Regions from separate parts of the Janthinobacterium sp. HH102 genome, predicted to be linked through region 1. Evidence: predicted binding sites of a transcription regulator. Region 1 holds the regulator's gene; each other region holds the start of a gene.
What was found. Region 1 encodes FNR, which switches genes on or off when oxygen is low (the NO sensors DNR and NnrR bind a similar motif). Its sites were predicted from a motif close to TTGATNNNNATCAA; they were not measured.
Positions count from the first base shown of each region.

Region 2: the regulator FNR is predicted to act here: its motif matches at 3,660-3,673, upstream of JAB4_RS22670 (universal stress protein).
Region 3: the regulator FNR is predicted to act here: its motif matches at 5,542-5,555, upstream of JAB4_RS10470 (universal stress protein).

Region 1 covers NZ_CP062062.1:273,946-281,416, reverse strand. The annotation lists gene JAB4_RS01215 (response regulator) at 1-1,184, opposite strand, end outside; gene fnr (fumarate/nitrate reduction transcriptional regulator Fnr) at 1,424-2,182, shown strand; gene JAB4_RS01205 (FixH family protein) at 2,309-2,833, opposite strand; gene ccoG (cytochrome c oxidase accessory protein CcoG) at 2,895-4,277, opposite strand; gene ccoP (cytochrome-c oxidase, cbb3-type subunit III) at 4,282-5,202, opposite strand; gene JAB4_RS01190 (cbb3-type cytochrome c oxidase subunit 3) at 5,195-5,395, opposite strand; gene ccoO (cytochrome-c oxidase, cbb3-type subunit II) at 5,397-6,011, opposite strand; gene ccoN (cytochrome-c oxidase, cbb3-type subunit I) at 6,027-7,454, opposite strand.
Region 2 covers NZ_CP062062.1:4,966,069-4,973,539, forward strand. The annotation lists gene JAB4_RS22655 (S41 family peptidase) at 1-474, shown strand, start outside; gene JAB4_RS22660 (chemotaxis protein CheA) at 539-2,434, opposite strand; gene JAB4_RS22665 (protein phosphatase CheZ) at 2,434-3,288, opposite strand; gene JAB4_RS22670 (universal stress protein) at 3,755-4,222, shown strand; gene JAB4_RS22675 (response regulator transcription factor) at 4,377-5,021, shown strand; gene JAB4_RS22680 (helix-turn-helix domain-containing protein) at 5,358-6,164, shown strand; gene JAB4_RS22685 (hemin uptake protein HemP) at 6,416-6,613, shown strand; gene JAB4_RS22690 (hypothetical protein) at 6,699-7,025, shown strand; gene JAB4_RS22695 (DUF2325 domain-containing protein) at 7,074-7,471, shown strand, end outside.
Region 3 covers NZ_CP062062.1:2,289,953-2,297,423, reverse strand. The annotation lists gene JAB4_RS10505 (DEAD/DEAH box helicase) at 1-1,156, shown strand, start outside; gene otnI (2-oxo-tetronate isomerase) at 1,401-2,201, shown strand; gene JAB4_RS10495 (hypothetical protein) at 2,290-3,108, shown strand; gene JAB4_RS10490 (hypothetical protein) at 3,093-3,566, shown strand; gene JAB4_RS10485 (VOC family protein) at 3,650-4,066, shown strand; gene JAB4_RS10480 (TraR/DksA family transcriptional regulator) at 4,175-4,555, shown strand; gene phbB (acetoacetyl-CoA reductase) at 4,724-5,470, opposite strand; gene JAB4_RS10470 (universal stress protein) at 5,639-6,505, shown strand; gene JAB4_RS10465 (hypothetical protein) at 6,527-6,886, opposite strand; gene JAB4_RS10460 (glycine zipper domain-containing protein) at 7,083-7,471, opposite strand, start outside.

The DNA.
Region 1 (7,471 bases):
CGGATTTCATGGCTCATGTTGGCCACGAAATCGCTCTTCGCGCGGTTGGCCGCCTCGGCCCGGTCGCGTTCCTGTTCCAGCTCCGCCGCGCGCGATTCGAGCTCCTGCTGCAAGCGGTCGCGCTCGCTCATCAGGCCGTTGAACGCTTCCGTCAGCTCGCCGATCTCGTCGCGCTGCTGCACGGGCACGGGAGTGAAACGGCTGCCGCTGGTGCGCAGCGCCTGCAGGGTGTCGCGCAGGCGCACCAGCGGCGAGAGCAGGCGCACGGTGACCCAGCCCAGCACGGCTGCGGCCAGCAGCGAGGCGAGGATGCTCCACAGCACCAGCCGGTACAGCACGCCGTCGAACGGTTCGAAGGCGTCGTCGAGGGGCAGCGAGGCGGCCAGCAGCCAATTTACGGATTTCAGGCGCTTGAAGCTGTTGACGGCCGTGATGCCGCGGCTGTTGGTGCTGACCATGGTGCCTTCGCCATCGTCCTTCAGCAGCCGGGTGGTCGTCAGGTTGGCGTTCGGCAGGCGCGGCTGCAGCAAACGGCTGGTGTCGGGATGCAGCACATAGCGCGGCACGGCGCCGCGCGTGAGGACGAAGTAATAGCCGCTCTTGCCGATCTTTTCCGAGCGCAACCTCCCCAGCAGGTTATCCTTGTACAGGCGCAGCACGCCGATCACCACGCCGGCCACCTGGCCATCGGCGCCCAGCACGGGCGCGACCATCTGCACGATGGGCATGCCGCTCGATTTGCCCAGCATCGGCTCGGTGATCATGGGCTGGCGCGTGCGCAGCACGGTCTGGAAATACTCGCGCTCGGCGACGTTGATGCCGGCGCGCCCCGCCACTTCCGGCATGTCGGCCACGACGGCGCCGTGCGCGTCGAGCACCAGCACGTCGTCGAACAGCACCAGCATCGAGCGGCGCGAATAGTATTCGCGCAATTGGGCGGGCTGGGTGATCAGTTCTGGCGGCTGCTGCCGGGCCGTCAGGGTGACGATCTGCAGCAGCATGCCCAGCTTGTCGTCGAGCTCGGCGGCGGTGCGGCTGATCAGGGACGACTGCTGGCTCAACAGTACCTTGGTGAAATCGTCGCGCATGTGCTGCACCTGGATCATGGTGACCAGCGCGATCATGGCGATCGAGGTCAGGCTGGTGGCCAGCGCGACTTTTGCTTTGATGCCGAGAGGCTTCATGATTTCCTTTTCAGTACCGGGCGGCACAGGCGGCAGATAATGCTGTCAGGAATTTTCCTATCAATACCCCAGCTTGGCAAGCGCCGCCACGCAAATTGCCCTCTCCGCATGGGCTTTTGACGATGTTGCCATATAATTAAAGTCGGAACGTCGTTTATTCAGCGAAATTGCGGTGAAATTGGCACACGGCAACCCTGTATGCAGTAAACTTGTTGTTGCATTTTCTAAAAGGTACCGACATGACTGAAGCGCTACTCACTCCAACCTCGCCCACAGTGACCGTGGAAGCGTTGCGTGCGCGATGCTCGACCTGCAGCATGCATCAATTGTGTCTGCCGATGGGCCTCGACGTGGGCGACATGGACAGACTGGACCAGATCATTGGCCGCCGCCGCAAGATCGTGCGCGGCGCTTCGCTGTTCCGCATCGGCGACTCGTTCCAGAACCTGTATGCGATCCGTCTGGGCCACTTCAAGACCTACCAGATCAATCCGGGCGGCGAAGAGCAGGTGACGGGTTTCCAGATGGCGGGCGAACTGCTGGGCATGGACGCCATCAGCGCCGACCGCCACCACTGTAATGCGGTGGCGCTGGAAGACAGCGAAGTGTGTGAAATCCCGTTTTCCAGCCTGGAACAATTGCTGGGCAATATGCCGACCCTGCTGCGCCATTTCCACCGCATGATGAGCCAGGAAATCACGCGCGAGCAAAGTGTCATGCTGTTGCTGGGCAACATGCAGGCGACGCAGCGTTTTGCCGCCTTTATCGTCAACCTGGCGTCGCGCTATGAAGCGCGCGGCTATTCGGCCAGCAAATTTCAGTTGCGCATGTCGCGCGAGGAAATCGGCAACTACCTGGGCCTGACCATCGAAAGCGTCAGCCGTTTATTGTCGAAATTCAAGAAGGAAGGCTGGCTGCGCGTCTCCAACCGCGAGATCGAGATCTTGCAGCCGGCCAAGCTGAAAGCCATTACAGCCGGCACCGACGTCTGCAAGTAACAGCACCGTCAAAACCTACTGCGCGTCGTGCTTTGCGGCCTGCGATGCTCGCTGTGCTATAGCACAGCTGTGCTTCTCAGCCACAAATCACTGCCGCTCGCTACGGTTTTTTCCCGGCGCTGTACGTTATAACTCTTCATCCGCATGCAGCGCGATGCTGCGTTGCACGGGCCAGGTCCAGATGCCGGACAGGCGCCACTCGCGTTTGTCGTTTTCCACCAGCACTTGCCAGCGGCTGCGCTCGAGCATCGGCAGCGCCACGGAAAAATTGCCGGCCGCATCGGGCTGCACCAGCAGCTTGATATCCTTTTCCGGCAGGGTCGCATGCGCCAGGTGCAGCTGCAAAGGCCCCTGGTACGCCTTGCCGAAGCTGTGCACGGAGCCGCTGAGGCGCGCTGCAGCGACGTCATACGACAGGGTCGTATCCATGGCCAGGTCGCTGGCGATCGTGTCGCGCTTCAAATCCTGGTTGATCGCCTTGCCCTGCTTGTAATAGTCGCCCACCACCAGCGCGTCGGGCTGCGTAAACGCGATATAGCCCATGAAGCTGCCGACGACCACGGACAGGCCGGGACCGATCATCAGCAGCCATGGCCAGCGGTGTTTGTACCACGGGGCAACGGGAGGTTGCAGTTTCAGACTGTCGGACATGGTATTTCTCCTGTGTTTCTGGTATACGGCCAGCCCCCATGCGGGGACCGGCCTTCCTGCATTAGCGCGGCACGATGAATACCGCGCTTTCGCGCACATGCAGCGACGGGTCGTCCAGCGAGTGCAATTCGATCGCAATCTTGTTCGAGCCCTTCTCGCCGACGCCGTGCGGCACGCGCAGGCGGATCGGCCAGCCCAGCGTTTCCGTCGGCTGCAAGGTCACTTCGTCGCGCGTCAGCAAGGTCAGGCCCGGCAAGCCGGAAGCGCTGATTTTGAAATGCTGGCTTTGCTCCGAGGTGTTCATGATCTGCAGACGATAGACGTTTTCGATCATGCCGTCTTCCACCTCGCGTCCCATCGAACCGCGGTCGCGGATCACGTCCATTTTCAGGGGCGTGCGCAGGGCCAGCGACGTACACACGGCGATGATAATCAGGGCCAGGATGGACGTGTAGATCAGCACGCGCGGGCGCATGGCGCGCTGGCGGATCTGCTTCGAATTGAAGTTGTTTTCCATCGCATGGTCGGTGCTGTAGCGTATCAGGCCACGCGGCCGCTCGACCTTGTCCATCACCGTATTGCAGGCATCGACGCAGGCGGCGCAGCCGATGCATTCATATTGCAGGCCGTTGCGGATATCGATACCGGTCGGACACACCTGCACGCACAGGGTGCAATCGATGCAGTCGCCCAGCTTGTCGTTGTTGCCGGCCTTCTTGCTCATGGCGCCGCGTGGTTCGCCGCGCTTGGCATCGTAGGTGATGATCAGCGTGTCCTGGTCGAACATGGCGCTCTGGAAGCGCGCGTAGGGGCACATGTATTTGCACACCTGCTCGCGCAGCCAGCCCGCGTTGCCGTAGGTTGCCAGGCTGTAGAACAAGACCCAGAACCATTCCCAGGGACCGAAATTGAGGGTGGTCACTTCGCGCGCCAGTTCCTTGATCGGCGTGAAGTAGCCGACAAAGGTAAAGCCCGTCCACAGGGCGATGGCGCCCCATACCAGGTGCTTGGCCGTCTTCTTGAACGCCTTGCGCACGGAGGGGCCCTGCTTGTCGAGGGCCATGCGCGCGCTGCGCGTGCCCTCGATGCGGCGTTCGACCCACAGGAAGATTTCCGTGTATACCGTTTGCGGGCAAGAAAACCCGCACCACACCCGCCCGGCAATGGCCGTGACGAGGAATAACAAATACGCACAGATGATCAGCAGGGCCGCCAGATAGATGAAATCCTGGGGCCACAGCACGACGCCGAAAATGTAGAACTTGCGCGTGGTCAAATCGAACAGCAGGGCTTGCCTGCCATTCCAGGTCAACCACGGCAAGCCGTAGAACGCGAGCTGGGTAAGCCATACGCATACCCATCGCCAGGTAGCGTAGCGTCCTTTGGCCTCGCGAGGGTAGATTTGCTCGCGGGCCGCATACATCTTGATGACTTGAGGTTCCATTACATCATTTCACGGGCGTCTGGGGATTCGACAGGCTCCAGACATACGCCGACAGCACGTGTACCTTGGATTCGCCGAGGAAGTCGCTGAAGGCCGGCATGGTGTTGTTGCGACCCTTGCGCACGGTTTCCATGATGGTATCGGCGCTGCCGCCGTACAGCCAGATCTTGTCCGTCAGGTTAGGCGCGCCGAGCATCTGGTTGCCCTTCGCATCGGCACCGTGACAGGCCATGCAGGCGCCGAACTTGGCCTTGCCCAGCACGGACTTGACGGGGTCCGACGTGGAACCGGACAGACTCAGCACGTAATGGGCCACGTTCTCGACATCTTTTTCGGAGCCGAGCGCGGCGCCCATCGGCGGCATCTGCCCATTGCGGCCATGCATGATGGTGGTCTTGATGATGTCGGGATCACCGCCATACAGCCAGTCCTTGTCCGTCAGGTTGGGGAAGCCCTTGTTGCCGCGGGCATCCGAACCGTGGCACTGCGCGCAGTAGGTCAGGAACAGACGCTGGCCGATGGCTTGCGCCTGCGGATCGGCGGCCACCGTCTTCAAGTCCTGGCTCAGGTACTTGTTGAACAGGGGGCCGTAATCGGCTTCCGCCTTCTTCAGCTCTTCCTCGTACTGGCCCGTCGATTTCCAGCCCAGGCTGCCGGCGTAGGTGCCCAGGCCCGGGTACAGGAACAGGTAGGCCAGCGCGAAGACGATGGTGATGTAGAACAGCCACATCCACCAGCGCGGCATCGGCGTATTGAGTTCCTTCAAGTCCTCGTCCCACACGTGGCCCGTGGTGCCGTCGGCGGGGGCGCCGGCGGCCACTTTCACTTTCGACTGCGAGTACAGCAGCACGCCGCAGCCGATGATGCCCAGCAGGGACAGCACGACAATGTAGATATTCCAGAAGCCATTGGTAAAGTCAGCCATGGTTGCGCTCCCCTTGTGCCGGCGCGGCATCGGCCGGATAGTCGAGCGCCTCGTCGGCGAACGGCAGGCGTGCCGCCGCGTCGAAGTCGCCATTGCTGCGGCTGAACGTCCACCACAGGATGCCCACGAATGTCATAAAGGAAACCACCGTCATGACGCTGCTGGCGCTGTCAAACAGGTTTTCGATTGCCATGCTAATTCCTTGTTTTGATTAATGTACCGAGGCCTTGCAGATAGGCGACCAGGGCGTCTTCTTCCGTCTTGTCCTGCAGCTGCGCGGGGCCGGCGGCGATCTCTTCGTCGCTGTACGGCTGGCCCAGGCGTTTCAGGGCGCGCATCTTCGGCATGATGTCGTCAGGCACCAGCTTGGTCTTCGCCAGCCATGGGTAGGCCGGCATGTTCGACTCGGGCACCACGTCGCGCGGGTTGTTCAAGTGCGTGCGGTGCCATTCGTCGCTGTAGCGGGCGCCCACGCGGGCCAGGTCCGGCCCCGTGCGCTTGGAACCCCACTGGAACGGACGGTCGTAGACGAACTCGCCGGCGACCGAATAGTGGCCATAGCGTTCCGTTTCCGCGCGCAGCGGACGCACCATCTGCGAATGGCAGTTGTAGCAGCCTTCGCGCACGTAGATGTCGCGGCCCGCCAGGCGCAGCGGCGAATACGGCTTCAGGCCGGCGACGGGCTCCGTCGTGCTCTTCTGGAAGAACAGGGGGACGATCTCGACGGCGCCGCCGATGCTGATCACCACCGTGACCAGGGCGATCAGCAGCCAGGGGTTTTTCTCAATCCATGCATGTGAAAATTTCATTTGCTTTCGCTCCTATCAGGCGTGCGCCGCGTTCAGTTCCGGAATGCGGGCGACGGGGAGTTTGCTGCCGCGCAGAGTCATCCAGGTGTTGTAGCCCATGATGCACATACCCGACAGGTACAGCAGGCCGCCGGCCACGCGCACCACGTAGTACGGATACGTTGCTTTCACGCTCTCGACAAAGGTGTAGGTCAGGGTGCCGTCCGGATTGACCGCGCGCCACATCAGGCCCTGCATCACGCCGGCGATCCACATTGCGGCGATGTACAGCACGATGCCGATGGTGGCCACCCAGAAGTGCACGTCGACCAGGCGCGTGCTGTGCATCTGCGTGCGGCCCGCCAGGCGCGGCAGCAGGTAGTAGATCGAACCCATGGTGATGAAGCCCACCCAGCCCAGGGCGCCCGCATGCACGTGGGCAACGGTCCAGTCGGTGTAGTGCGACAGCGAGTTGATGGTCTTGATCGACATCATCGGACCTTCGAAGGTGGCGATGCCGTAGAACGACAGCGAGACGATCATGAATTTCAGGATCGGATCGGTGCGCAGCTTGTGCCAGGCGCCCGACAGGGTCATGATGCCGTTGATCATGCCGCCCCAGCTTGGCGCCAGCAGGACCAGCGAGAAGACCATGCCGATCGATTGCGTCCAGTCAGGCAATGCCGTGTAGTGCAGGTGATGCGGGCCCGCCCACATGTAGGTGAAGATCAGCGCCCAGAAGTGGACGATCGACAAACGGTACGAGTACACGGGGCGCTCGGCCTGTTTCGGGATGAAGTAGTAGACCATGCCCAGGTAGCCGGCGGTCAGGATGAAGCCCACCGCGTTATGGCCGTACCACCACTGGATCATGGCGTCCTGCACGCCCGCATACGCGGAATACGACTTGGTGAACGAGGCTGGCATGACGGCGCCATTGACCACGTGCAAAATCGTCACGGCCAGGATGTAGGCGCCGAAGAACCAGTTGGCCACGTAGATGTGCTTGACCTTGCGCTTGATCAGGGTGCCGAAGAAGACGATGGCGTAGGCGATCCAGACGACGGCGATGAGGATGGCGATAGGCCATTCCAGCTCGGCGTATTCCTTGCCGCGGGTCAGGCCCATGGGCAGGCTGACGACCGCGCACAGGATTACCGCTTGCCAGCCCCAGAAGGTAAAGGCGGCCAGTTTGTCGGAAAACAGGCGCACCTGGCAGGTGCGTTGCACGACGTAGTACGAGGTGGCGAACAGGCCGCAGATGCCGAAGGCGAAAATCACCGCATTCGTGTGCAGCGGACGCAAGCGTCCGTATGTCAGCCATGGTATGTCGAGGTTCAGGGCAGGCCAGGCCAGCTGAGCGGCGATGATAACGCCAACCAGCATGCCGATGATGCCCCATACCACAGTAGCGACCGCGAATTGCTTCACGATCTTGTAGTTATAGTTCAGCGATTGATCCACAAAGACTCTCCCTGGAA
Region 2 (7,471 bases), 1.6 Mb from region 1:
GGCGACGCCACCTGCACGAAATATATGGCACTGGCCGTCACCCGCATGCGCAGCGTGCAGCCCGGCCAGTTCGTGGCGCAAAGCACCAACGGGCCTGTCAGCTATGCGAGTGTGTCTGGCCAGGCAGTACAGCCGTCCAGGGTGGCGGTGCTGGTTGACCGCGATTGCGGCAGTTCCTGCGAACAGTTTCTGCTGGAAGCGCGGCAAAGCTTTCGCGTCAAGCTGATCGGACGCAACAGCGGAGGCGCGCTCGATTATTCGAATCTGCGCATGCACCCTCTGCCCTCGGGACGGCGCCAGCTGGCCTACGCCACCTCGCGCTCGGCCCGCTTGCCATATCTGCAGGTCGATCTCGACGGCATCATGCCCGACATCTATCTGCCGCCGCCGAAGGACGAGGCGGAGCGCGCCCAGGAAATCGTGCGCGTGCAGCGCTGGCTGGAAGGCGGCACCTTACGCCCTAACAACATCTGACACCGCTGGCGCCATAAAAAAAGCCCGCTATGCCTAGCGGGCTTTCTAACGATTGAAGCAAGACTCAGGCAGCTAGACGAACGCTTCCCCGGCAGCCGTCCATCAGGAACGACAGGCCCACGACCAGCACCAGCTCGCCTTCGGCCGAGCGGGCCGTACCGGTAATGCCTTCCACGGTGATGGCCGTCATCGGCTTGATCACCAGGTCGGCCGTGCCGTCGACGGCTTCCACGGCAAGAATGTACGGCTGTGGCGCGGCGACGACGATGCCGACGCGTTCGCTGCACGATTCATAGCCCAGGGCACCGGCCAGCGACCGTACGGGCAATGGACGGCCCTGGTCTTTCAGCACGGGCGCGCCGCCCACTTCCATGAAGGTTTCCGGCAATTCGACGACGCGCTGCACCACCGCCATCGGCAGCGCCAGCGCGGCGCCCGAGGTCGACACGAGCATGGTCGGCACGATCGACAGTTCGATCGGCAGGCGGATGGCGAACTTCGTGCCCTTGCCCAGCGTCGACTCGATGTGGATGGCGCCGCGGTTTTTCTCCACGGCCGTTTTCACCACGTCCATGCCCACGCCGCGGCCGGAGACGCTGGACGCCACTTCCTTGGTCGAGAAGCCCGGCAGGAACACCAGCTGGAAGCATTCGTCGTTGCTCAATTGCGCGTTTTCGCTGATCAAGCCCTTTTGCTGGGCCTTGCTGCGCAGGAAGACCGGGTCCATGCCCTTGCCGTCATCCTGCAGCACGATCATGACGCTGTTGGCCTCTTGCCAGGCTTTCAGCGAAATATACGACTTGGCGGGCTTGCCGGCGGCCAGGCGCGCTTCCGGCGATTCGACGCCATGGTCGAGCGAGTTGCGCAGCATGTGCACGAGCGGATCGTACAGGCTGTCCACGACGACGCGGTCGACTTCCGTTTCCGCGCCTTCGATGGTCAGCTCGACATCCTTGCCCAGGTCTTTCGCCAGCTCGCGCACCAGGCGCGGGAATTTCTGGAACAGGCGGCCGACAGGCTGCATGCGCGTGGCCAGGGTGGCCCGCTGCAGTTCGGTCGAGTAACGCGAGGCGCGCTCCAGGGTTTCCGCCAAGGTCGCCATCAGGGTAGCGGCCTGGCCTTCGAATTTGAATTGCAGCAAGCGTTCGAGCAGCACGGCGGCCTGGTTGGCGGCCTGCACGGATTCGCCCGCCACTTCCAGCAGCGCGTCGAGCTTGACGGCGTCGACGCGGATGCTGTCTTCCTTGACGGGCGCGGCATGGCGCACTTCCGGACGCTCTTCGCGTCGTTCGGCGCCATCCCAGGCCTTGGCGGCCGGCTTGGCGGCAGCGGCAGCAGCGGCGGGCGCAGCGGCGGCCACGACGGCAGGGGCAGCGGCGACGGCGGACACCGGCGCGGCAGCGACCCGGCTGCCCTCGGGCACGACGGCGTTATACATGCCTTCCCAGTCCAGGCCATCGGCGCCGGCGGTGGAGACGGCGGCGGCAGGCGTGGCGGCAGGCACTTCCGCAACCTCGGCAACGGGCGCGGCCACTTCCGCCACCACGGCGGCGGCAGGCGCAGGCGCGTCCATGCCCTTGCCTTCGATGGCGTTCGTCAGGATGTGTTCCAGCTCTTCCGGCATGGCCGGCAAACTTTCCGGCGCGGCGCCGTTGGCCAGTTCCGTCAGCTGGTCGGCGACGAAACCGGACGCCTGCAGCGCCGCCTCGATGGCGATGGGGGTGACGGGCGCGGCGCCCGTACGCAAGGCGTCGAACAGGTTTTCCGTCAGGTGGCAGGCCGCCACCAGCGCGGGCAAGCCCATGAAGCCGGCACCGCCCTTGATCGTGTGGAAGGAACGAAACACCGCATTCAGTGTTTCCTTGTTGTCAGGATCGCGCTCGAGGCGCAACAAGTGCTCTTCAACATTAACCGCAAGATCCATCGCCTCAACGACGAAATCCTTGAGCATATCGTCCATTAGAATCCCAAATCCGCAAGAAGGTCGTCTACATTATCCTGGTCCAGCGCCACCGACGGCACGGACGGGCCCTGCATCAGCGGCACCGGCTTTTGCGCCAGTTTCTCGCGCACCTCGGCCGGCGCGTTGTCGCGCAACAGCTGGGCCAGTTCGTTTTCCACGGTCTTGGTGATGTTGACCACTTTTTTGATCAGCTGGCCCGTGATGTCCTGGAAGTCCTGCGCCATCATGATTTCCAGCAAGCGCGCTTTTTCCGCTTCCGTCGCTTCGGCAACGGCTTGCGCGAACTGGCGCGAGTCGCCGGCCAGGGCCTTGAATTCTTCCAGGCTCAGCTTGCCGTCGAACAGCGCCGTCCAGCGGCCGTCCATGTCCTTGGCTTTCTTCGACAGTACATCCTGCGCCGGCATGCCTTCGTCGAGCGTGTTCAGGACCTTGTTGGCGGCCTGTTCGGTCAGGGTGGCGACGTATTCCAGGCGGTCCTGGGCGTCGACGATCTGCGACGACGCTTCCGTCAGCGCCTTGTCGTAGCCCAGTTCGCGCAGCGAATCGTGCAGCAGGCGCACGATGCCGCCCAGACGCTCGAACATCGGCTTGTCGGACTGGTCGACGGGATCGGCCGCGTCGCCAGACGCCTCGGCGCCGGCCACAGGCAGCGCTTCCGCCTCGCCGGCCACCGGCTCGGCGGCTGCCGGCACGGCGGCGTTGGCCGACACCGAGTCGAACAGCGCGTCGAAATCGTCCTCCGCAATCACGGCGGGAGCGGGCGCGGCGGCAGACGCGGGCTGAGCCGCGGCCGCACTTTGCGCAGATACTTCATCGAATAATGCGTCGAAATCATCAGCGGCGTTGGTCATATCCCTGCTTCTCCATAATTTGTCAAAATTCCGCCTGAACTGTGCGTTTTACAGACTGATACCCACAATTTCTCGATTAAGATGATTTGAGGCAATACCGCTGCGATGGTGCGAGTGTAGCAGGGCGCCGCCCTGTTGGTAAATCTCAAAACGCGCTTCCTGGTGCAAAGCTGGCCTACAAGAGCTTTTCCACAAGGAAATATGTGTTCCAGCTGTTGTATTTTGAAATACTACCATTGGCGTGCGTGCAAGACCACGCACAGCAGAAGAAATCCTGCTTCCGGGCGTCTGCGCAACAGCGCCACATGGACATCGTTGCAGCTACACACGATCTTTCTGCCAATGTTGTCTATACTGAAGGTGCAGTTGTATTGATAATTATCAAGTCTTTGCATGAATACAATGCTGCCGCCGCGTCTACAATAAGAGGCGTTGCGCGCGCTCAGTCACCGCCAAAGGACCTGCCATGTATAAGAAAATTCTGATCGCCACCGATGGCTCCACCGTCTCCAACCTGACGGCCTGCGCCGGCGTTGCTTTTGCCGAACAGATGCACGCCGACATCCTTGCCTTGTATGTGGCGCCCGAATACCAGTACCCGGTGTACATCGAAATCATTCCGCCAAGCTATCCCAGCGAGGAGGAGTACCGCATCGCCATGCGCAAGGCCGGCGCCGACCACTGGCAGCCCATCCTCGACGCGGCCGCCAAGCGCGGCCTGGAAGCGACGGGCCTGACGGCCTTTTCCGACAGCCCGGCCCTGAAGATCGTGGAAGTGGCGCAATTGCAGCATTGCGATCTGATTTTCATGGGTTCGCATGGCCGCAGCGGCTGGGGGCAATTGCTGTTGGGCAGTGTGACCAATAAAGTGCTGTCGCACTCGAAATTGCCCGTGCTCGTGCATAGGCTGATCAAGGAACCCCCGTCCGAATAAGAGGTCACATGACCACCGGGGCCGCCGTTGCCGGCATATGCAGAAAAAGGCATAATGCGGCCGCCTCAGTTAAAATGACAACGTTTCTCGTTTCTCAACATTTGATTGTCCGGTGACGGACAGAGCAGATTTCACGCATCCAGATTGCCCGCCTATGATACGTATTGTAATTGCCGACGACCACACCATCATGCGAGAAGGCTTGAAGCGCATCCTTGACGGCGCGCCGGATATCGATATCGTGGGCGAAGCCATCGACGGCTTTGAAGTACTCAATCAGGTGCGCCAGGGCGGCTTCGACCTGCTGCTGCTCGACCTGTCAATGCCGGGCCGCAGCGGCGTCGACCTGATCCGGCAAATCCGCAGCGAGGCGCCCAAGCTGGCCATCCTGATCCTCACCATGCACGAGGAAGAACAATATGCGGTGCGCGCCATCCGCGCCGGCGCACAAGGCTATCTGACCAAGGAAAGCGCTGGTACCCAGCTCGTGGGCGCCATTCACAAGGTGGCGTCGGGACGCCCCTACATCAGCGCCGAGGTGGCCGAGCAGCTCGTGCTCAACATCATGATGCCGAATGAAAGCTTGCTGCACAAACAGTTATCGGACCGCGAGTTCGAAGTCTTTTCCCTGCTGGTGGCGGGCAAGTCGATCACGGAAATCGCCAACAACCTGCACCTGAGCGTGAAGACGGTGAGTACGCACAAGACGCGCATCATGCAAAAAATGGGCATGAGTTCGCTATCCGAAATGGTGCAGTACGCCGTGGCGCACCGCCTGCTCTCCCCCTTCAAGACGTAAGCCCGGCGGCGCGCGCCCGCGCGTCGACCGTAGGAACAATCCTACTCCCCCTACCGTAGCTCCTACTGCCATATTCAGCCACTGCTGATATTAATTGCATATGGTTGTTGGCATACTGAAACCAGTAATCAAGTTGCTGGGAAGTTATTTCATCACACAGCAAGTCGTCAGCGAATTGAGCTTTATCAGCCTGGACGCGCGCCGCCCTTTCCCTGCCCGCCGTCTGCGCACCCTGTCATTCAACTCTGAACTACCTGTCACCAGGAGATGAACATGCTGTCCACGCAAACGCCCGAAACCCGCGCCGCCGCCCCATCGCTGGCTCCCTCTTCCCCGATGGAAGCGGGGCGCCAGCGCCAGGGGCGGCTATGGTCGAACCTGAAGGAGGTATGCGATCTGCTGCATATCTCCAGTGCCTGCACCATCGCCGCAGACGAACTGCTGTTCCAGCACGTGCAATTCAAGACGGGCCAGCGCGTGCATACCATCGGCCAACCGTTCGACACCTTGTACATCGTCAATTCGGGCTTCCTGAAAACCGTGCTCATCGACGAATTCGGCAATGAACAGGTACTGAGCTTTCCCATGAAGGGCGACATGCTGGGCGTCGACGGCATCCACTCGCGCCACTACTCCTCGGAAGCGGTGGCACTGTCCGACTGCGACCTGATCCTGTTGCCGTTCAAGAAGCTGACGGCGCTGGGACGTGTTCACCTGGAACTGGAAAACGTCATGTACGGCGTGATGAGCCGCGAACTGGTGCGCGAACAGGCGATGATCGGCATGCTGGGCGCCTTGAGCGCCGAAGCCCGCGTGGCGCGCTTCCTCGTCTCGCTGGCCGACCGCTTCGCGCAGATGGGCTATTCGAGCAAGCTGTTCAACCTGCGCATGACGCGCCACGAAATCGGCAGCTACCTGGGCCTGACCCTGGAAACGGTGAGCCGCACTTTGTCCGCCTTCAATGAAATCGGCCTGATCTCGGTTGACCAGCGCACCATCGGCATCAAGGATCCGGACGCCCTGAAAACCCTGCGCCGCTTGCCGCCGTCGCGCTCGCGCGCCAAGCAGCTGGCTGCCGCCAAGCTCAAGGCCGACACCACCGCCGCCGCGGCCGCCTCGGCGCAATTGCTGGCCACGATTTAACGCCATCCCGATTTCTTCCAGCTTGGCACAGGCTTGACCCGACCAAGGCGCGCACCGCCTTGCCGGGTCTTTTTTGCTGCCGCTCCCCTTCCATGCCGCGCCAGTGGCCGCCTTCGCGCAGCGCCATGCTCCACGCTGCCATCCCATCGCAAAAAAGCACGGATTGCGCATAAATAAGCCTTGCTTTTCGGGCCACATTCAACAATAATGCAAATACGAATCATTCTCAACTGAGATAAAGAAAGCCCAACATGCAAAGCTCAAAACCAGCCTTGATCCAGGATGCCGCTACCGCCCACGTCCGTCCTCCCGTCAGCATGGCCCAGCCAGCGCGCCGCATCACCAGCGAAGCGCTGCTGCAGCAGGGCCGCGAAGTGGAGATTGAGCACAGCGGCAAGATCTATCGCCTGCGCGTCACCCAATTGAACAAGCTGATCCTGACTGCCTGAAGCAGCACGGCAGCCAGTCACCACGCTCGCCAGCCAGTCGCGCCCCGTGCGCGCAGCCAGCCAAACCACCGCACAGGAGTGTTTGATGGCGAACGACCGACCTTCCTCGATGTTTCCTTCCCCGCAAGGCCAGCAGCCTGAATTGCTGCTGTCGGCCGTGCTGCACCTGATGTCGCACTACCATGCGGACAGTCCCTGCGAGAAACTGGCCGCAGTCATCGAACGCCATCTGCAAGCGCTGGCCGGCTCGCCCGGCCTCGGCCCCGTGCTGCAAGCGACTTGCCAGCAACTGTCGCAGCAATGGGCCACCCTGGTGGCGCTGCACCGGCCCGCGCCGCCGAAGACCACCTTGCTCGAGCGCCTGGCACGCATGCTGAGCGCCAGACGTCCTGCCTCGCCGCTGCCGCACTAATTTCTATTTCTCTTCCACCGCTGCCCCACCGCCCAACAGGATATCGCCATGTGTGACAAAGACCAGTCCCTGCCCGTCATCAGCAATTGCGCCCACGCCGACACGGAAACGGCCGCGCTCGCTTCGCGCCGCCGCCGGCTGTGGGAACTGTCGCATACCTGCCATTGCCCGCTGGTCGGCGTGGGCTTGCCATTGGGCTACCTGCGCAAGCTGGTGGGCAAGATGACGGGCGGGCGCGTGCTGGCCGACGACTACGAAGTGCACGTGGGCGCCGTGACGGAATGCGGCGCGCGCAACCGCCTGTCCGAAGCGCTGCAAAAGGAACTCGAACGCCGCTACGCTCCCGTGATCCTGCGCTTTCGCGGCGCCAAGACCACGGAACAGGTAGCGCAACTGTGGCGCACGGCCGTCGCCAACGGCGACGTGTCGGGCGCCTTCTGGGCCGG
Region 3 (7,471 bases), 2.0 Mb from region 1:
CACCAGCAACACCTCGACGCGCCCGATCCGCGCCCTGATCCTGGCACCGACGCGCGAACTCGCCGCGCAGGTCGAGGAAAGCGTGCGCGCCTACAGCAAGTACACCAAGCTGAACTCCACCGTGATCTTCGGCGGCGTCGGCATCAACCCGCAAATCAAGCAGCTCAAGCATGGCGTCGACATTCTCGTCGCCACGCCGGGCCGTTTGCTCGACCACATGGGTCAGGGCACCGTCGACCTGTCGAAAGTGGAAATCCTGATCCTGGACGAAGCCGACCGCATGCTCGACATGGGTTTCATCCGCGACATCAAGAAAGTGCTGGCCGTGCTGCCGCCGAAACGCCAGAACCTGCTGTTCTCGGCCACGTTCTCGGAAGAGATCAAGGCCCTGGCCGACGGCTTGCTGAACAAGCCGGCCATGATCGAAGTGGCGCGCCGCAATTCGACCGTGGAAGTGATCAAGCAAAAGATCCATCCCGTCGACCGCGACAAGAAGCACCCGATGCTGTCCTACCTGATCAAGTCGAACAACTGGACGCAAGTGCTGGTCTTTACGCGCACCAAGCATGGCGCGAATAAACTGGTCGAGCAGCTGGGCGCGGACGGCATCGGCGCCTTGGCCATCCACGGCAACAAGAGCCAGTCGGCGCGCACGCGCGCCCTGTCGGAATTTAAAGATGGCACCCTGCAAGTGCTGGTCGCCACCGACATCGCCGCGCGCGGTATCGATATCGACCAGTTGCCGCACGTCGTCAACTACGACTTGCCGAACATTCCGGAAGACTATGTGCACCGTATCGGCCGCACGGGCCGTGCCGGCGCCAAGGGCGAAGCCGTGTCGCTGGTCTGCGTGGACGAGCACGAAATGTTGAAAGACATCGAAAAGCTGATCAAGCAAACCCTGCCGCGTGAAGTCATCCCCGGCTTCGAGCCGGACCTGAACGCCCGCGCCCAGCCTGTGCAATTGCGCAGCGGCACCGGCGGCCACCGCAACAACAGCCGCGCGCCAGCCGGCGCCGTCGTGCGCGTAAAAACGGGCGGCAGCGGCGCCAAGCCACGCAGCGCCGGCCCATCGGGCGGCGGTGGCGGCGGCAACCGTTCGGGCAATGCGCCGCGTTCGGCCGCCTCCCACCGCTCCGGCGGCCGCGGCCGCTAAAACGCGGCCTGAAAGCTACTGCGCGGGGCGCTATTGCGTTTGCGTTGCTCGCCGTACTCCAGTACGGCTGCGCTACTCGACGCAATATCACTCCCGCTCGCTACGCTTTCAGGCGGCGTTTGTCTTTGTTAAAAAGACGAAAAAAACCGTTCCAGGACTTGCTTCTGGAGCGGTTTTTTCATGCACGCCACTGATTGGCAATTTGGGCTAGGATAGTATCCATCTTCCTCACCTGCGTGCCGCCATGCCGAACTTCGCTGCCAACCTCAGCATGATGTTTACCGAACTGCCTTTCCTCGACCGCTTTGCCGCCGCCAGGGAAGCGGGCTTCGATGCCGTCGAGTTTCTGTTTCCCTATGCCGTCGAGGCGCGGCAGATCGCCATGCGGCTGGAACGCCACCATCTGCAGCTGGCCGTGTTCAACTTTCCGCCCGGCGACTGGGAACACGGCGAGCGGGGCATCGCCTGCGACCCGCGCCGGGGCGAGGAATTTCGCACAAATGTGCAGCTGGCACTCAACTATGCGCTGGCGCTGGGGGCGAAACAGCTGCACTGCATGTCCGGCATCGTGCCGCCCGGCATGAGCCTGGAGCGTGCGCGGCAAAGCCTGATCGGCAACCTGCAATTTGCGGCCGACGCCTGCCGTCCGCACGGCATCAACGTGCTGATCGAGCCGATCAACCGCTTTGACATGCCCGGTTACTTTCTGAACCATAGTCAGCAGGCAGCCGACGTCATCGCCGACTGCCAGCGCAGCAATATCTTCCTGCAGTACGACATTTATCACATGCAGCGCATGGAGGGCGAGCTGAGCAACACTATCCGCGCCCTGCTGCCCCTGATCCGCCACATCCAGATCGCCGACACGCCGGGCCGCCACGAGCCGGGCACGGGCGAGATCAATTACCGCCACCTGTTCAAGCTGCTCGACCAGGTCGGCTACGTGGGCTGGGTCGGCTGCGAATACCGTCCCGCCAGCGACACCGTGGCCGGATTGGGCTGGCGCGAACAATTGACCACCGCCACGGGCACAACAGGCGCCTGATCGCAGCGCGCTTGCGCCCGCACAAGGCGGGCAACGCAGGTCGGCACGACAATACCTTTCCATACAGTATTTCCTGTCGAGAGGTGACGTGTCCACCCTGCCCGCCCGCCATCGCCGCGCCCTTTGCCATAACCTGTACCTGAGCCTCTTCCTGGCCGTCGCGCTGTGCGGCTGCGCCAGTGCGCGCACCGACCTGGCGCAAGTGCGCGCCCTGGCCGCCGGCACCGATGCCTTGACGGCCTTCGGCGAACTGTCGCAGCGCCACGTGGACAGCTACCAGCGCGCCCGCCCCTATCTGTCGCCCGCCGAAGACGCGCGCGAACGCCTGCTCGATGCGCAGCGCCGCGCCGCGCAAGCGGACGTCGCGCGCCTGGCGCAGGCCGTGCGCCTGTATCTGCAGGCGCTGGGCCGGCTGGCGAATGCCGATGCGTACGACGTGCAGCCGGAACTGGCCGGCGCCGGCGCCGCCATCCGCGCCTGGCCCGGCAGCGGCATCGACGACCGTCATGTCAGCGCCTACACCCTGTTGCTGCAGCAACTGTCGCGCCTGGGCGGCGCGGCCAGCCAGCAGGCGCACCTGGCGCAAGTGCTGCACGACGGCGACGCGCCGCTGCAAGCCTTACTGGCAGCGCTCGACAGCTTGCTGGCGCTGTACGACAAAAGCGGCGACAACGAGCGCGACATGGTGCTCGGCCTGCTCGACGTGGAAATCGCGTTTGCCGACACGCCGCAGCAGCGCCTGCTGGCCGTGCTGGCGAAAACCATGCAGCAAAGTAAAACCGAAGAATACCGGCTGCTTGGCTTGCGCCACACGCTGGCGCGCCGGCAACTGGCGGCACTGGCGCGCGACCACGCACAGCTGGCCGCCGCCCTCACCACCACGGAGGCAAGATGGACGGATCGGTAGGCAGGAGCAGCGGCAGCGAACGCCGCGAAGCGGCTCTCAGCAGCGCCATGCGCGTCGAGCAACTGGCCGACAGCCTGTCGCAGGCGGCTGTCACCCTGCACGGCGCCGTCATGCGCGCCATCCGCAAGCGCGCCAGCCAGGGAGAAAACGGCATTAGCCACAGCCAGGCACAAGCCGTCTTCGCCCTGGAAGTAGCCTTGCGCCAGCAAGCCAACCAGCTGTATGCCGATGCTGCCGGCCATACGGTAATGGGCCTGGAAACGGCGCAGCGCCAGCTCAGCGGCCTGCTCGACACGGTGCGCCTGCGCATCGCCCGCAACGACGATGTGCGGCACTGGATCAGCCTGTCGACGAGTTTGTTACATCTGGGCAGTGCCGTCCTGGCCGGCAATCCCGAGCGCATCCTCAGCACGCTGGGCAAGGTGCGTGAGCGGCTGCAAGAGATGGCGCCGGACTGATTGAAATCGGCCGGCGAGCGCCTATACTGGGACGTCCCCGCCTGGCAATCGTGCCTGCGGGGCGATTGCCAGAGGAGACCAACATGCGTATCGAACCGTATTTGCAATTCAATGGAAACTGCGCGCAAGCGCTGGAATACTACCGGCAGCACCTGCATGGCACGGACCTGTGCCTGATGCCGTATCGCGGCACGCCGATGCAGGAGCAAGTCAAGGAAGACTGGTATGACAAGATCATGCACGGCTCCGTGCAGCTGGGTCCCACCATGCTGATGGGCTCTGACGGCGGCTGCGACGAGGGCGCCAAGGGCATGAGCGGCAGCTCGATCTGCCTGACCGTCGACACGCCGGAGGAGGCGGAACGGGCCTTCGCCGCGCTGGCGCGTGACGGCGCCATCCAGATGCCCATGGAAGAAACGTTTTGGGCCAAACGCTTCGGCATGCTGAAAGACCAGTTCGGCGTGGCCTGGATGGTCAACTGCCTGAAAGAGCCAGCATAGAACGGCCCGCGCCTGCCTGCGCCGCGTCAAACGCGGCGCGGGTAGTAGCGCAAGCAGAAGCGCCCATCCTGGACTACCATAGAGGAGAGACTCCTATCGGGGACAGCCATGAATGGATTGCCGCAAGACCAGCTACAGCGCCTGCAAGGCGTGCTGGAGCAACGCAAGCTGGCGTTGCTGGAACAGATAGAGAACGAAGCGGCCGAAGCGGACGCGCGCGCCTCGCTGCTCAATGAAATCGAAGCCTCGCCGGCCGACAACGCCAGCGTGCGCACCTTGAACGCCCTCGTCAGCGAAGCGGCCGAGCACAATCAGGCGCAACTGGCCATCATCAAGCACGCGCTGGCGAAGTTTGCCGACGGCAGCTACGGCCTGTGCGACAACTGCGGCGAAGCCATCGGCCTGTCGCGCCTGAACGCCCGCCCCGAAGCGCGCCTGTGCATCGATTGCCAGACCCGGCTGGAAAAGGCACGGCGCGCCATAACATGACCCTAGCTTAACGGCGGCACGACAACAAAGGGCAAGGCATCGCTGCCCTGCCCCCTGTTTTCCAGCGTAATTACCATGCTGCCTGCCGTCCTCCGCCAGCGTCTATGCGCCGGCTGGGTGGATGGGTCTCCTCTACTGCCATTGCCTCTATGCAAGCTGTACGCTTGCTTAACTCATGTGCTGTCCGCCATTGATGGCGATGTTGGCGCCCGTGACGAATGCCGCCTCGTCGGACGCCAGGTAAGCGACCAGGGCCGCCACCTCGTCCGGCTCGCCCAGGCGGCCCAGGGGGATTTGCGGCAAGATCTTCGTTTCCAGGATATCGGCCGGCACGGCCGTCACCATCTGCGTGCGCAGGTAGCCGGGCGACACGGTGTTGACGGTGATGCCGTGGCGCGCCACTTCCAGCGCCAGCGCCTTGCTGAAGCCATGCACACCGGCCTTGGCGGCCGCGTAGTTGCACTGGCCAAACGCGCCCTTCTGGCCATTGACGGACGAGATATTGATGATGCGTCCCCATTTCTTTTCCAGCATGGGTTCCAGCACCTGCTTGCTCATGTTGAACAGGCTGTCGAGATTGGTCCGCATCACCTCGGACCAGTGCGGCAACTCCATCTTGCGCATGCTCTGGTCGCGCGTGATGCCGGCGTTATTGACCAGCACATCGATGCGGCCGAACTGCGCCAGCACCTTGCCGACGGCTTCGCTGCAGGCAGCAAAGTCCGTCACGTCAAGGGCCAGCGGATGAAAATAATACTGCTGCGCCTGCTGCTCGTCGAGCCAGCTTTCCACCCGCGTGTTGCCCGGCGTATGCGCCGCCACGACGGCAAAGCCCGCCGCATGCAGGCGCCGGCACAAGGCCGTGCCCAGGCCGCCCATGCCGCCCGTGACCAGCGCTACCTTTTGTTCCTTCATGACTGTCTCTCCCCGCTTGTTATGGTTGTTCTGCGTGGCATCAAGTGTAGGAGCAGTTTTTATTGCCAGCCTTGCGCCAGATCAAGTGCCCAGCCTGATGCAGTCGTGCGCGGCCGGCACCCCGGACTGTGCCAGAATGGCCCCTACTGCACAGCGAGAGGACAGGCCATGACGTACAAAACCGTATTGCTCCACATCGACGACAGCGCCGGGCGCGCCGCCCGCATCGAAGCGGCGGCCAGCATCGCCCAGGCGTGCGGCGGCCACCTGACGGGCGTGGCGCTGACGGGCGTGTCGCGCCTGCTGTACCAGCACCAGCCCGACCTCGATGCCGACCCGAACCTGAGCTTGCATCTGAATTTCCTGCGCGACCGCGCCACGCGCGCCCTCGACGGTTTCGAACAGCAGGTGCGCGCGGCAGGCGTCGCCTCGTTCGAACAGCGCGTCGTCGACGACGAGGCGGCGGGCGGCATCAGCCTGCTGGCCCGCTATGCGGACCTGGTCGTCATCAGCCAATACAATGCCAAGGATAAATCGCCGTCCGTGATGCGCGACTTTCCCGCCTATGTGCTGCTGCATTCGGGCCGGCCCGTGCTGATCGTGCCGTATGCGCCGCCGCTGCCCCTGCTGGCACCGCCGGCAGCGGCGCGCAATGTGCTCATTTCCTGGAACGCCAGCAAGGAAGCAAGCCGCGCCGTGACCGCCGCCCTTCCCCTGCTGCAGCGCGCCGGGCAAGTCCACGTGGCCATCTTCGACGCCCAGGTGCATGCGGCCGAGCACGGCGAACAGCCGGGCGCGGAACTGGTGCACTACCTGGCGCGCCACGGCGTGGAAGCGCGGCTGCATTTGCTCGATGGGGGTGGCGTGCGGCGCGGCGATATCGGCGAGGCGCTGCTGTCGCAGGCCGCCGACCTGTCGGTCGACTTGCTGGTGATGGGAGCGTATGGCCATTCGCGCCTGCGCGAAACCATCCTCGGCGGCGTCACGCGCACGATTCTGCAGAGCATGACGATCCCCGTGCTGATGGCGCACTAGGCCTTTGCTAAAACGGTCGGGCTAGCCGCCCTGCCAGGGCTGGCTGCGGATCTTCGCCACCTGGCGCTGCGCCAGCCACTGCCACAGCTGCAGCGCGTCGTCCTGCGGCAGGGCCGACATGTGGCGCGGACTGGCCAGGGCAATTTCGCAATCGCGGTCCGACCATTCCTCGAAAGTGACTTCGCCTCCGCTAGCGACTTCGACCTGATACATCAAGCCATCGTCGTAGCCAAAGCGCAACAAGACGGCGGCCGGGCTGCCATCCGGCGTGACGGCGCCGCCGCGGTACACCTCGGCCAGCGCATCGGCCAGCTGTGCCGGTGAGGGCGCGCAGATGTCGCGCCCATCGGCCCGTGTCAGAATGAACCATGCCTGTGTCATGACGCGCCCTCCTATCCATACTCGTTAGCATGCGAGGCAAGTACTACGGGCAGTCACCTTGGTCCAGTGTCACTTCGGGCGCGCGGAAACTATCCCTGTCGGCATTGTTTACCAATAATTACTCATACTAACAAGGATCATACCTAAATTTCGTGCAGCGCGGAATTTATGCATATGGCACCACAGAGGCGTTGATTCACGCCACCAGCACGGGAATGCTGAGCGGATCGAAGTCATGCCAGTCGCCATTGGCGATCGTGCCTTCCGCTTCCTCGATATGCTCGGCGCCCAGCCGGTGCAGTGTCTCGAGCGCCCGTTCGCGCTCTTCGAGGCCGCCCAGCGCCACGGCGATCAGCATGCCCGGATGGCGCGGCTGGCGGTGGTTTTCGCCATGTTTCTCGGGCTCGCCCGCCTCCTTCATCTTGTTGAAACTGTAGAGTGAGCCCACATGGGCGCCCACCAGCGCGCCCACCACCGGCCCCAGCGGCCCCGTCGCCAGGGTGGTGGCCGCGCCGATGCCGGCACCGACGGCGGCCCCGACGGCCACGCCCTCGACCACGCCTTCCGGCGTCTCCTTGGCGCCCG